4 regions of the Micromonospora sp. NBC_00330 genome follow, and region 1 is predicted to be linked to each of the others. Evidence: riboswitches for the same ligand, from Rfam matches in the RefSeq annotation. Region 1 holds a riboswitch; each other region holds the start of a gene.
What was found. Region 1 has a riboswitch for cyclic di-AMP ahead of OG598_RS01150 (coiled-coil domain-containing protein). Riboswitches for the same ligand answer to the same signal wherever they lie in the genome.

Region 1 (2,194 bases):
CCCCGGACGCACGTGATGCCTGTGAGTCATCGGCGACTCACAGGCATCACGACGCGTGGGTCAGTAGACCGACAGGTGTACGTGGTTGGTGTGGTCGGTGGACGGGGTGCCGTGAGCCCCGCTGTACGACTTCCACCCGCTGCTGGGCAGCCAGATCTGCCTGTACCAGATCACGTAGAGCACGGCGAGCCGGTCGGCGTTGCGGATGAAGTACGCGGCCAGGTTGTTGCCGTACGTCTTGTCGCCGCCGGTGGCGTCCCCGCCGAAGCCGCCCTTCTGCGCCGCGAAGTCGCAGGCCCTGCCCTTCGGGTGTTCACCGGAGCCGCTGGGGCGGTGGCACGAGACGTACCTGGTGAATCCGGCGGCCTTGGCCTGGTTGAGCGCGTGCAGGGTGCGGGGGGTGATGCAGCCGCTGGCCGGGGTGGGGTCGTTGATGCTGCACGACTCGGAGGGCCAGGAGCCGTCGGAGTTGCGCGGCGCGGCCTTCGCGTTGGCGCTGGAGGTGCCCCGGTTGGAGCCGGCGTCGGCGGTGGTCTGCGGTTTGGGTGTGGTGGCCACGGTCAGGGCCCGTTCGGCCTGCTCCTTGCGCTTGGCCATCACCGCGACCTGCTTGCGCTGTTCGTTGATCTCGCCGTCCAGGGCGACCCGGGTGCGGTTGGCCTTGTCCTTGCTGTTCAGCAGGTCGCGCAGCACCCGGTCCTCGTTGGCCGCCACCGCGTCCAGCGCGGCCGCCCGGTCCATGAAGCCTTCCGGAGTGTTGCTGTTGAGCAGCGCCGACATCGCACCGAGCCGGCCGGTGCGGTAGGCCACCTCGGCGATCTCGCTGACCTTGCCGTTGCGCTGGTCGATCTCGACCTCGATGGTCGTCAGCTGGGTGGCGAGCTGCTTCTGCCGTTGCACTGAGGTGTCCAGGGCGCGCTTCGCGTCCAGGTAGCCCTTGCTGGCCGCCTCGAGTTGGGCGCGCAACGCCGGGGTGCCGCCCTCCTCGTCGGAGTCGGGTGCGGCGGCCCGCAGGCCGGTCGGGGGAGCGGCCGAGGCGGTGCCGGCCGGAAGCGCGACGCCGAGGGCGAACATCGCGACGATCAGGGCCGCCAGTCGGGCGGCGGGTGGTCGTGCTGGTGCCACTGCGCATGTCCTTCCGTCAGCCGCCGACCGGGTTAGCTGACGGGTTCGGGACGGAAGATCCCTACCGCTGACGCGGATACACCCCAGGAACATGGTTCCCCGGTTCGCCCAGTTGGGCGATTAGGCGGCGACCGCCACCGGCGCCGGGAGGGCGCCGCCTGGTGGAGGCCGGGACCGAGCCTACCGGTGCGGATGGGGCGGCTGCAGCCAATGTGACGGACGGTGCGTGCGTCACCACGGAAAATGACGGCCCCGTCACCATTCGATGGAGCCACAGGCTCCAGAAGCGGCGCCGGGCTCGATCTGCAACGTCGCGTGTTCGATGCGGAAGTCGTCGTGCAGGGCGGTACGCGCCGCGGTGAGCACCGCGCCGACCTCCGCGTCGGGTGCCATGGTCAGGTGAGCGGAGGCCACCTCCATGCCCGAGGTGAGCGTCCAGACGTGCAGGTCGTGCACCTCGACGACACCGGGGACGGCGGCGAGCCGGTCGTGCACGGCGGTCACCTGGAGGTGCTCCGGGGCGGCCTGCACCAGGATGCGGATGGCGGCGCGGGCCAGCCGCCAGGTGCGCGGCAGGATGAACACGCCGATGGCGACCGCGACCAGGGGGTCGGCCCACCACCAGTCGGTGACGGTGATGAGCAGCGCCGCGCCGATGACGCCGACTGAGCCGAGCAGGTCACCGAGCACCTCCAGGTAGGCGCCCTGGAGGTTGATGCTCTCCCGGGCCCCGGCGCGCAGCAGCGCGAAGGCGGCGATGTTCGCGAGCAGGCCGAGCACTGCCACCGCGAGCATCGGGCCGGCGATGACCTGGTGCGGGTCGCCGAAACGGCGGATCGCCTCGATCACCACGTAGATCGCGACGCCGGAGAGCAGGACGGCGTTGGCCAGCGCGGCGAGCACCTCGAGCCGGTAGAGCCCGAAGGTGCGTTGCGGGTCGCCGGTGGCCCGCCGGGTCGCCGTGATGGCGGCGAGCGCCATCCCGATGCCGAGCACGTCGGTGAACATGTGCCCGGCGTCGGAGAGCAGGGCGAGCGAGCCGGTGTGCAGGGCGGCCACCGCCTCGACC
Region 2 (2,194 bases), 3.5 Mb from region 1:
AGGTGCTGATCAGTCGGGTGGTCCGGGATGCGCGGCTGGCCGACTACCAGGTGGCCGTCGACAGTGAGCGGGCCGCCTGGCGCGACGCGGAGTTGGCCGCCGAGTCGGCTCGTGCCCTCGCCGAGGAGGCGTACGCGGCGGCGGCCCGGCTACGCCCGACCCTGGCCCCCGCGCGCCGCACGGTGGCCGGGGCGTTGCGTCCCGCCGTCGTGGCACTGTGGCGCCCGGCCCGGGTGGGTTGAGCCCAATCCGTGATGTGAGGCCGGTCACCCAATCGCGAAATCGGACGTCCGACGCGATCGGCGGGATTGTTCCCGCGATTGTGGCCGCGTTCTTTACGGCCTGTCCGGTTGTCGCCCGCAGGCGTCGCCGTAACCGGTTGTCCCATCGAGTCACATCATCGGCAATACGCGCAGAAATTGTCGCGCCAATTGGGGTTTACGCAGGTGAACCTGGCTTGGCAGGGCGTTGAGACGCCAGTAGTGTCGTCCCGTCCGGTGCGGTAACCGATCGCAAGACGCGACGCCGCATCGACCCGCTTAATCGTGATCAACGAACCGGGGACCCACCAGTAAGTCCGGGGTGAATCCGCGAGCCACGGCCCGCGGTAGGGCGTCTTCCCGCCCGAATCCGTCAGCTAACCCGGTAGGCGGTGTCGGAAGGAGTCCCATCCTCGTGCAGCACCTTTCCACCCCTCGGTTGTTCCCTCGCCTCCACGGCGCGGCGGTGCACCCGCTCATTCGTCGCGTGACGGTGAGCTGACCCCCCGGGTCATCGCCTTCCCCGCCCGGCCGCGCCGGGCGTTCCCCTGAGCGGTTCACCATCCGCGGACCACGGTCCGCGCGCTGGCGCCTGCCCGGATACCGGTCCGGCCCCGGTGTGCCGCTCTCCCCCCGATCCGTGGAGGACCCCGTGAAGCACACCCTGCAGCGTCAGCTCCGCCGCCTCGCCACCGAACGCCCGTACCAGATCGTCGCCGCCTCCGCCGCGGCCCTCGCGATCGCCACCACCACCGGCGCCCTGCTCACCACCGCCGACGACGCCCCGGCCGGCCAGCGCACCGCGACCACTGTCGCCGAGATGCGCAGCGACGTCGCCGCGTCCCGCGGCGAGGCTCGGGACGCGTCCCCCTCGGCCAGCGCCGCGCCGACCACTGCCGCCCCGGCCACCAGCGCCGCGTCGCCCGCCGCCAAGGCCAGCAGCAACCCGGACCTCACCCGCAAGCCGGAGCGGCCGAAGCCGCCCGCGACCAAGGTGCTCGACTACGACTACGAGGCGCAGAACACCTACTACAACTGCGGCCCGGCGGCCACCCGGAACGCGCTCAGCGCCGCCGGCATCGACCGCACCCAGGAGGAGCTCGGCGCCGAGCTGGGCACCACCGAGATGGGCACCAACTCGGCCGAGGACACCACCCGGGTGCTCAACGCCGAGGTGAAGGGCTCCCCGTACCGGACCCGGATGTTCCCCGGCGCGCCCAGCCCGGCCCAGATGGACCGGCTCCAGGCCGACGTGGTGAAGGCCATCACCGACGGCCGGGGCGTGGTGGCCAACGTCGTCGGGGACGCCACCGACACCGACGGCGGCTGGCACTCCTACGGCGGCGGGCACTACATCGCCGTCGTGGGCTACAAGGACAACGGCCGCACCGTACGGATCGCCGACTCGGCGAACCCGGCCGACCCGTCGTACTGGATCACCACGATCGACCTGGCCAACTGGATCACCAGCCGGGGCTACTCCGCCTGACCCGGGCACGCTGACCGCCGCGGGCGCCGTCCCCCACAAGGGGCCGGCGCCCGCGGCGTCTGTCCGCGCGGTCGGTCATCGACGGCTCTCGTACCCGACAGTGAACCGTGGGAGACTGCGGCCGTGGTGGAGAAAACGGGTGGTCACGCCGGCCGCAGGCCGGTCCTGCTGCTGCTGCACGGCATGGGAGCGACAGGGGACGTGTGGTTGCCCTGGGCCCCGTACCTCGAGCAGCACTGGCCCGGGCGGTGGCTGGCACCGGACCTCGCCGGCCACGGCTGGGCGTCGCCGCTGCCGTCGTACTCCTTCCCGGGTTTCGCCCAGCAGATCGCGCAGGCCCTCGCCCCCGACGACCGGCTGGTCGTGCTCGGGCACTCGCTGGGTGGGGTGGTCGGCCTCGCGCTTGCCGCCCGCGACGCCGGAACGCCGGTGGACGCTGTCGTCG
Region 3 (2,194 bases), 1.7 Mb from region 1:
TAGTCCCCGTCGCCGAACGCCTCGTAGGGCGCCGGGATCCACTCGCAGGAGATGGTGCGGGGGCACTCCACCCCGTCCGGGCGGGCCAGCCGGCGCAGGCCCAGCCGGTCCAACCAGGAACGCTCGGGCCGCACCGCGCGGGCCGGCAGGGTGATCCGCTGGCCGTCGTCGGTCACCCGGGCTTCGCCCGCGCCGATGGTGGTGAAGACCTCGTCGGCGAAGGCCGCCGCGGCGTCGGCGCTGTCCGCGCCCGAGTAGCGGGCCACAGCGCCGTACCAGGCCGCCGGGTCGGTGTCCGCGCCGACCGGCGCGCCCAGATCCCTCTGGTACGCGCTCAGCAGCGCGGCCCCACCCCGGATGTTGAGGCCCGCGTCGGTGCGCAGCGCTTCGGGGGTGGCGCCGGTCAGCGTGGCGGCGGCGTCGACGGTCTGCAACGCGGCGGTGGACGGCGCGGGTGCCTCGACCGGCCGGGGCGCGGGCACGCGGGCGGGACGGGAGTCGTCGCCGCGTGGGTCCTCGGCGCCGGCGTCGTGGTGGCCGCGCCCGGGCAGGGCGGCCACGTGCCGGGCGTCGGTCAGGTGCATCGGGCCGTAGCCGCCACTGGTGCTCGGTGTGCCGGCGTTGGTGTCCCAGCGGGACTCCAGGTAGGAGACGCCGAGCAGCACGACGGCCGGAACGCCGTACTCGGTGGCTGCTGCGGCGTACTGCTGCTGGCGGTCGGTGGTGGGCGCGGCGGCGGCCGGGTCGACGGAGAGTGGCACAGTGGTCGCGGCGGCGACCACGGTGGCAGCGAGCAGCGCGCGCCAGCCGGTCGACAGGGTTGGATGGTGCATCGAACCCCCTAGATTCTCGCGGAGTGAGGTCAGGTCACCATCGCGCCGTCCGGGAGGTCACGTCAATACCTTTCTATCTATCGAAGTAGATGGAAAGAATTCTTCACACACTGTCGGTGACCTAGTCCAATCCGTACGGAGTGTCACTGCCGCACGGGTTGCGGATCGGTAACAGGCGTCTCTACTCTGGTCATTTGTCGGCCCGACAGCAGCTCCGCCCAGCCCGGGCGGTAACGGACCGACACCGCCGAGTCGTTTCCGAGCGAACCGGGGACCCAGGTCCCTCGGGGTGAATCCGCAGCCATTGCGGTAGGGCGCCGACTTCCCGCCCGAACCCGTCAGCTAACCCGGTAGGCGGTCAGGAAGAAGGAGTACGGAACCCCGGTGGCACTCCATGCCCCGCGGCCGTCGTCCGAGCGGTCGGCATCAGCCGGCCCGGCGTCGATCGTGCCGCGCCCACGCTGGTCCCGCTTCACCACTGCACTCGCCGCGCTGGCCGGCATCGCCGTCGTTCTGACCGGCAGTGCCACGGCGGCCCACGCCGACCCGTCCGTCGCCGAGATCGAGCGCCAGATCGACGCCGACTGGAACAAGCTCGAACCGGTCATCGAACGGCACAACGCCACCCGCACCGACCTCGCCGTGAAGCGCAAGCAGGCCGATGCCCTGGCCGCCCGGATCACTCCGCTCGAGCGCCAGGTCGACGCCGCGATGAACAAGGTCAGCGCCCTGGCCGTACGCGCCTACATGGGTGAGAACGTCTCGACCGTCAACGCGATGCTGGGCAGCCGGTCACCCAGCGAGGTGGTCGGCCAGCTCGAAATGCTCGACCGCTTCGCGCACAACCAGCAGAAGGACGTACGCCAGGTGGCCGACCTGCGCGACCAGCTGGCCGCGCAGAAGGCGCCACTGGACGAGATGGTGGCCCAGCTGTCCCGCACGGAAGCTCAACTGGCGGCGAAGAAGAAGCAGATCAACGACGAGATCGACCGCCTGCAGAAGCTGCGCCTCAAGGTGTACGGCAGCGGCGGCGGCGGTCCGCTGCGCCCGGCGCCCTGCCCGGGTAGCTACCCCGGCGGCGCCGCGGGCACCGCTGTCAAGTTCGCCTGCGCGCAGATCGGCAAGCCCTACGTCTGGGGTGCCGAGGGCCCGAACTCGTACGACTGCTCCGGGCTGATGCTGGCCGCCTGGGCGAAGGCCGGCGTGTCGCTGCCGCACAACGCCGCCGCGCAGAGCCGGGTCACCAAGAACGTCAGCAAGGGCGACCTGCGCCCCGGCGACCTGGTCTTCTACTACAGCGACATCCACCACGTCGGCATGTACGTCGGCGGCGGCTGGGTGGTGCACGCCTCGCAGGCCGG
Region 4 (2,194 bases), 2.2 Mb from region 1:
AACCAGATCTGCCGGTTCCAGATCACGTAGTAGATGCCGAGCCGGTCGGCGTTACGGATGAGGAACGCGGCGACGTTGTTGCCGTACGTCCGGGTGTCGTTGTTGTGCCACGGGGAGAACCCGCTCTTCTGTAGCGACCAGTCGCAGGCGCGGCCCTTCGGGTGCTCCCACGGCCCGCCGGGGCGGTAGCAGCCGACGAACCGGTTGAAGCCGGCCGCCTTGACCTCCTTGTACGCGTGCAACGTGCGCGGCGTGATGCAGCCGGACGTGGTGGGGTCGTTCTCGCTGCACGACTGGGGCTTCCAGTCACCGTCGGCCGTGCGACCGGGGCCGATCTTCGCGACCTTGGAGGTGGCATCCACCAGGCCGCCGGTGAAACCCTTACCGCCGACGAGGGAGAGCGCCTTGTCGGCCTCGCTCTTGCGCTTGGCCATCAGGGCGGTCTGCTTCTGCTGCTCCCGGACCTCGGTGTCGAGGGCCAGCTTGGCCTGCTCGGCGCGGGCCTTCACCTCGTTGACCTCGGAGAGCTTCTTCTCGTTGACCATGTTTATCTCGTCGAGCATCCCGGCGCGCTGGACGAACGAGTCGGGAGCGTCGCTCTCCAGCAGCATCGCGACCGCGCCGATCCGGCCGGTCCGGTACGCCTGGGCGGCGATCTGCCCGACCTGCGGGGCCAACGCGTCCAGGTCGGCCTTGGCCCGGTTGACCTCCGCCGCCAACTCGCCCTGCCGCTTCTTGGATTTGTCCAGCTTGGACTTGGCGGCGGAGTAGTCGCGGTTGGCCTGCTCGATGACGTCGTTGAGCAGCTTGGGCTCGCCGTCCTCCTCGTGCCCGGACGGTGTGGGGGTCGTCGGGGCGGCGTGCGCCGGGAGCGGCCCGGCGAGCACTGTCAGTGCGGCGATCACGGCCACCACGGGTGTCAACCAGCGGCGTAGGGGTGCCGTCACAATGTTCCCTTCCGTCGACCGCCGACCGGGTTAGCTGACGGGTTCGGGGCGGAAGCGGCCCCTACCGCTGACGCGGATTCACCCCAGGTACCTGGGTCCCCGGCTCGCCGGTTGGCGATTGGGCGGTGGCACCGCAGGCGCCGCTTCGCGCCTTCATCGGTAACCGGCAGCGAGGTTACCCGAGAGTCGACCGGCTGAGCTACGCCTGGATGCCGACCAAAAGCGTCATTTCGCCATAGCGTTGAGTGACCAGTGACGCGGTTCTCAGGGTGGATGCCCGATCTGGTCACGCTGAGGAGTGTCACCATGCCGTATCCGTGCTCCTGTTCGACTCCGGCCACCGGTCGGTGGCCTCGGATGGGGGTGCGGTCCGCGTCCGGTCCGGCTCGTCGGAGCCGGCCGTTCGCGGTGAGCTGAGTGCGGCCAGTGCCTCGCTGCGGTCCGGCTGGGGCCGGGGCGCGGGAGCGTCGGTGGACGCCGTGGCATCGGTACGCCCGGCCGCGGTCACCACAGCGGCCAGCCCGGTGGTCAGCGGCACGGCGGCGATCAGGCCGAGGGTGGCGACCGCACTGCGGACGATCTCCTGCGCGAGGAACTCACTGGTGAGGATCTGCCCGATCGGCCGCGAGTCGGCGGTGAGCAGGAGCAGCAGGGGCAGTGACGCGCCCGCGTACGCCAGCACGATGGTGTTGACGGTGGAGGCGATGTGCGCACGGCCGACCCGGGTGGCGGCGCGGTACAGCTGCAACCGGGTCAGCCCGGGGTTCGCGTTCGCCAGTTCGGTGACGGTGGCCGCCTGGGTGACCGTCACGTCGTCGAGCACCCCGAGCGATCCGATGATGATCCCGGCGAGCAGCAGGCCGTGCAGGTCCACGTCGCCCTGGAACATCGACAGGGTGGTGGCGTCCTCGCTGCCGAAACCGGTGAGGTGGGTCGCGGCCGTGGCGATCGTGGCGAGCACACCGGTCAGCACCAGGCTGCCCAGGGTGCCGAGCACCGCGACCGAGGTCTGTGCGGTGACCCCGTGGGTCAGATAGAGCACCACGAACATGATCAGGGCCGCGCCGACCACCGCCACCAGCAGCGGTGACCTGCCCGCGCTGATGCCCGGCAGCACGAAGGTGAGCAGGATGGCGAAGCTGGCGGCCAGCCCGGCGAGCGCAGCCAGACCTCGCCACCGACCGAACGCGACGATCGCGGCCGCGAAGACCACCGCCAGCCACACCATCGGGGTGCCGCGTTGGTGC

Region 2: linked by a shared signal. The riboswitch ahead of OG598_RS16760 (C39 family peptidase) and the one ahead of OG598_RS01150 (coiled-coil domain-containing protein) in region 1 are both predicted to bind cyclic di-AMP.
Region 3: linked by a shared signal. The riboswitch ahead of OG598_RS26635 (C40 family peptidase) and the one ahead of OG598_RS01150 (coiled-coil domain-containing protein) in region 1 are both predicted to bind cyclic di-AMP.
Region 4: linked by a shared signal. The riboswitch ahead of OG598_RS24215 (coiled-coil domain-containing protein) and the one ahead of OG598_RS01150 (coiled-coil domain-containing protein) in region 1 are both predicted to bind cyclic di-AMP.

What each region holds. Positions count from the first base shown of each region.
Region 1 is NZ_CP108012.1:234,460-236,653, forward strand. Features, by position in the region: gene OG598_RS01150 (coiled-coil domain-containing protein) at 61-1,125, opposite strand; cyclic di-AMP (ydaO/yuaA leader) riboswitch at 1,131-1,262, opposite strand; gene OG598_RS01155 (cation diffusion facilitator family transporter) at 1,381-2,194, opposite strand, start outside.
Region 2 is NZ_CP108012.1:3,739,299-3,741,492, reverse strand. Features, by position in the region: gene OG598_RS16765 (hypothetical protein) at 1-242, shown strand, start outside; cyclic di-AMP (ydaO/yuaA leader) riboswitch at 527-667, shown strand; gene OG598_RS16760 (C39 family peptidase) at 901-1,749, shown strand; gene OG598_RS16755 (alpha/beta hydrolase) at 1,873-2,194, shown strand, end outside.
Region 3 is NZ_CP108012.1:5,852,220-5,854,413, reverse strand. Features, by position in the region: gene OG598_RS26640 (N-acetylmuramoyl-L-alanine amidase) at 1-833, opposite strand, end outside; cyclic di-AMP (ydaO/yuaA leader) riboswitch at 1,069-1,204, shown strand; gene OG598_RS26635 (C40 family peptidase) at 1,281-2,194, shown strand, end outside.
Region 4 is NZ_CP108012.1:5,351,189-5,353,382, reverse strand. Features, by position in the region: gene OG598_RS24215 (coiled-coil domain-containing protein) at 1-947, opposite strand, end outside; cyclic di-AMP (ydaO/yuaA leader) riboswitch at 952-1,082, opposite strand; gene OG598_RS24210 (YibE/F family protein) at 1,249-2,194, opposite strand, start outside.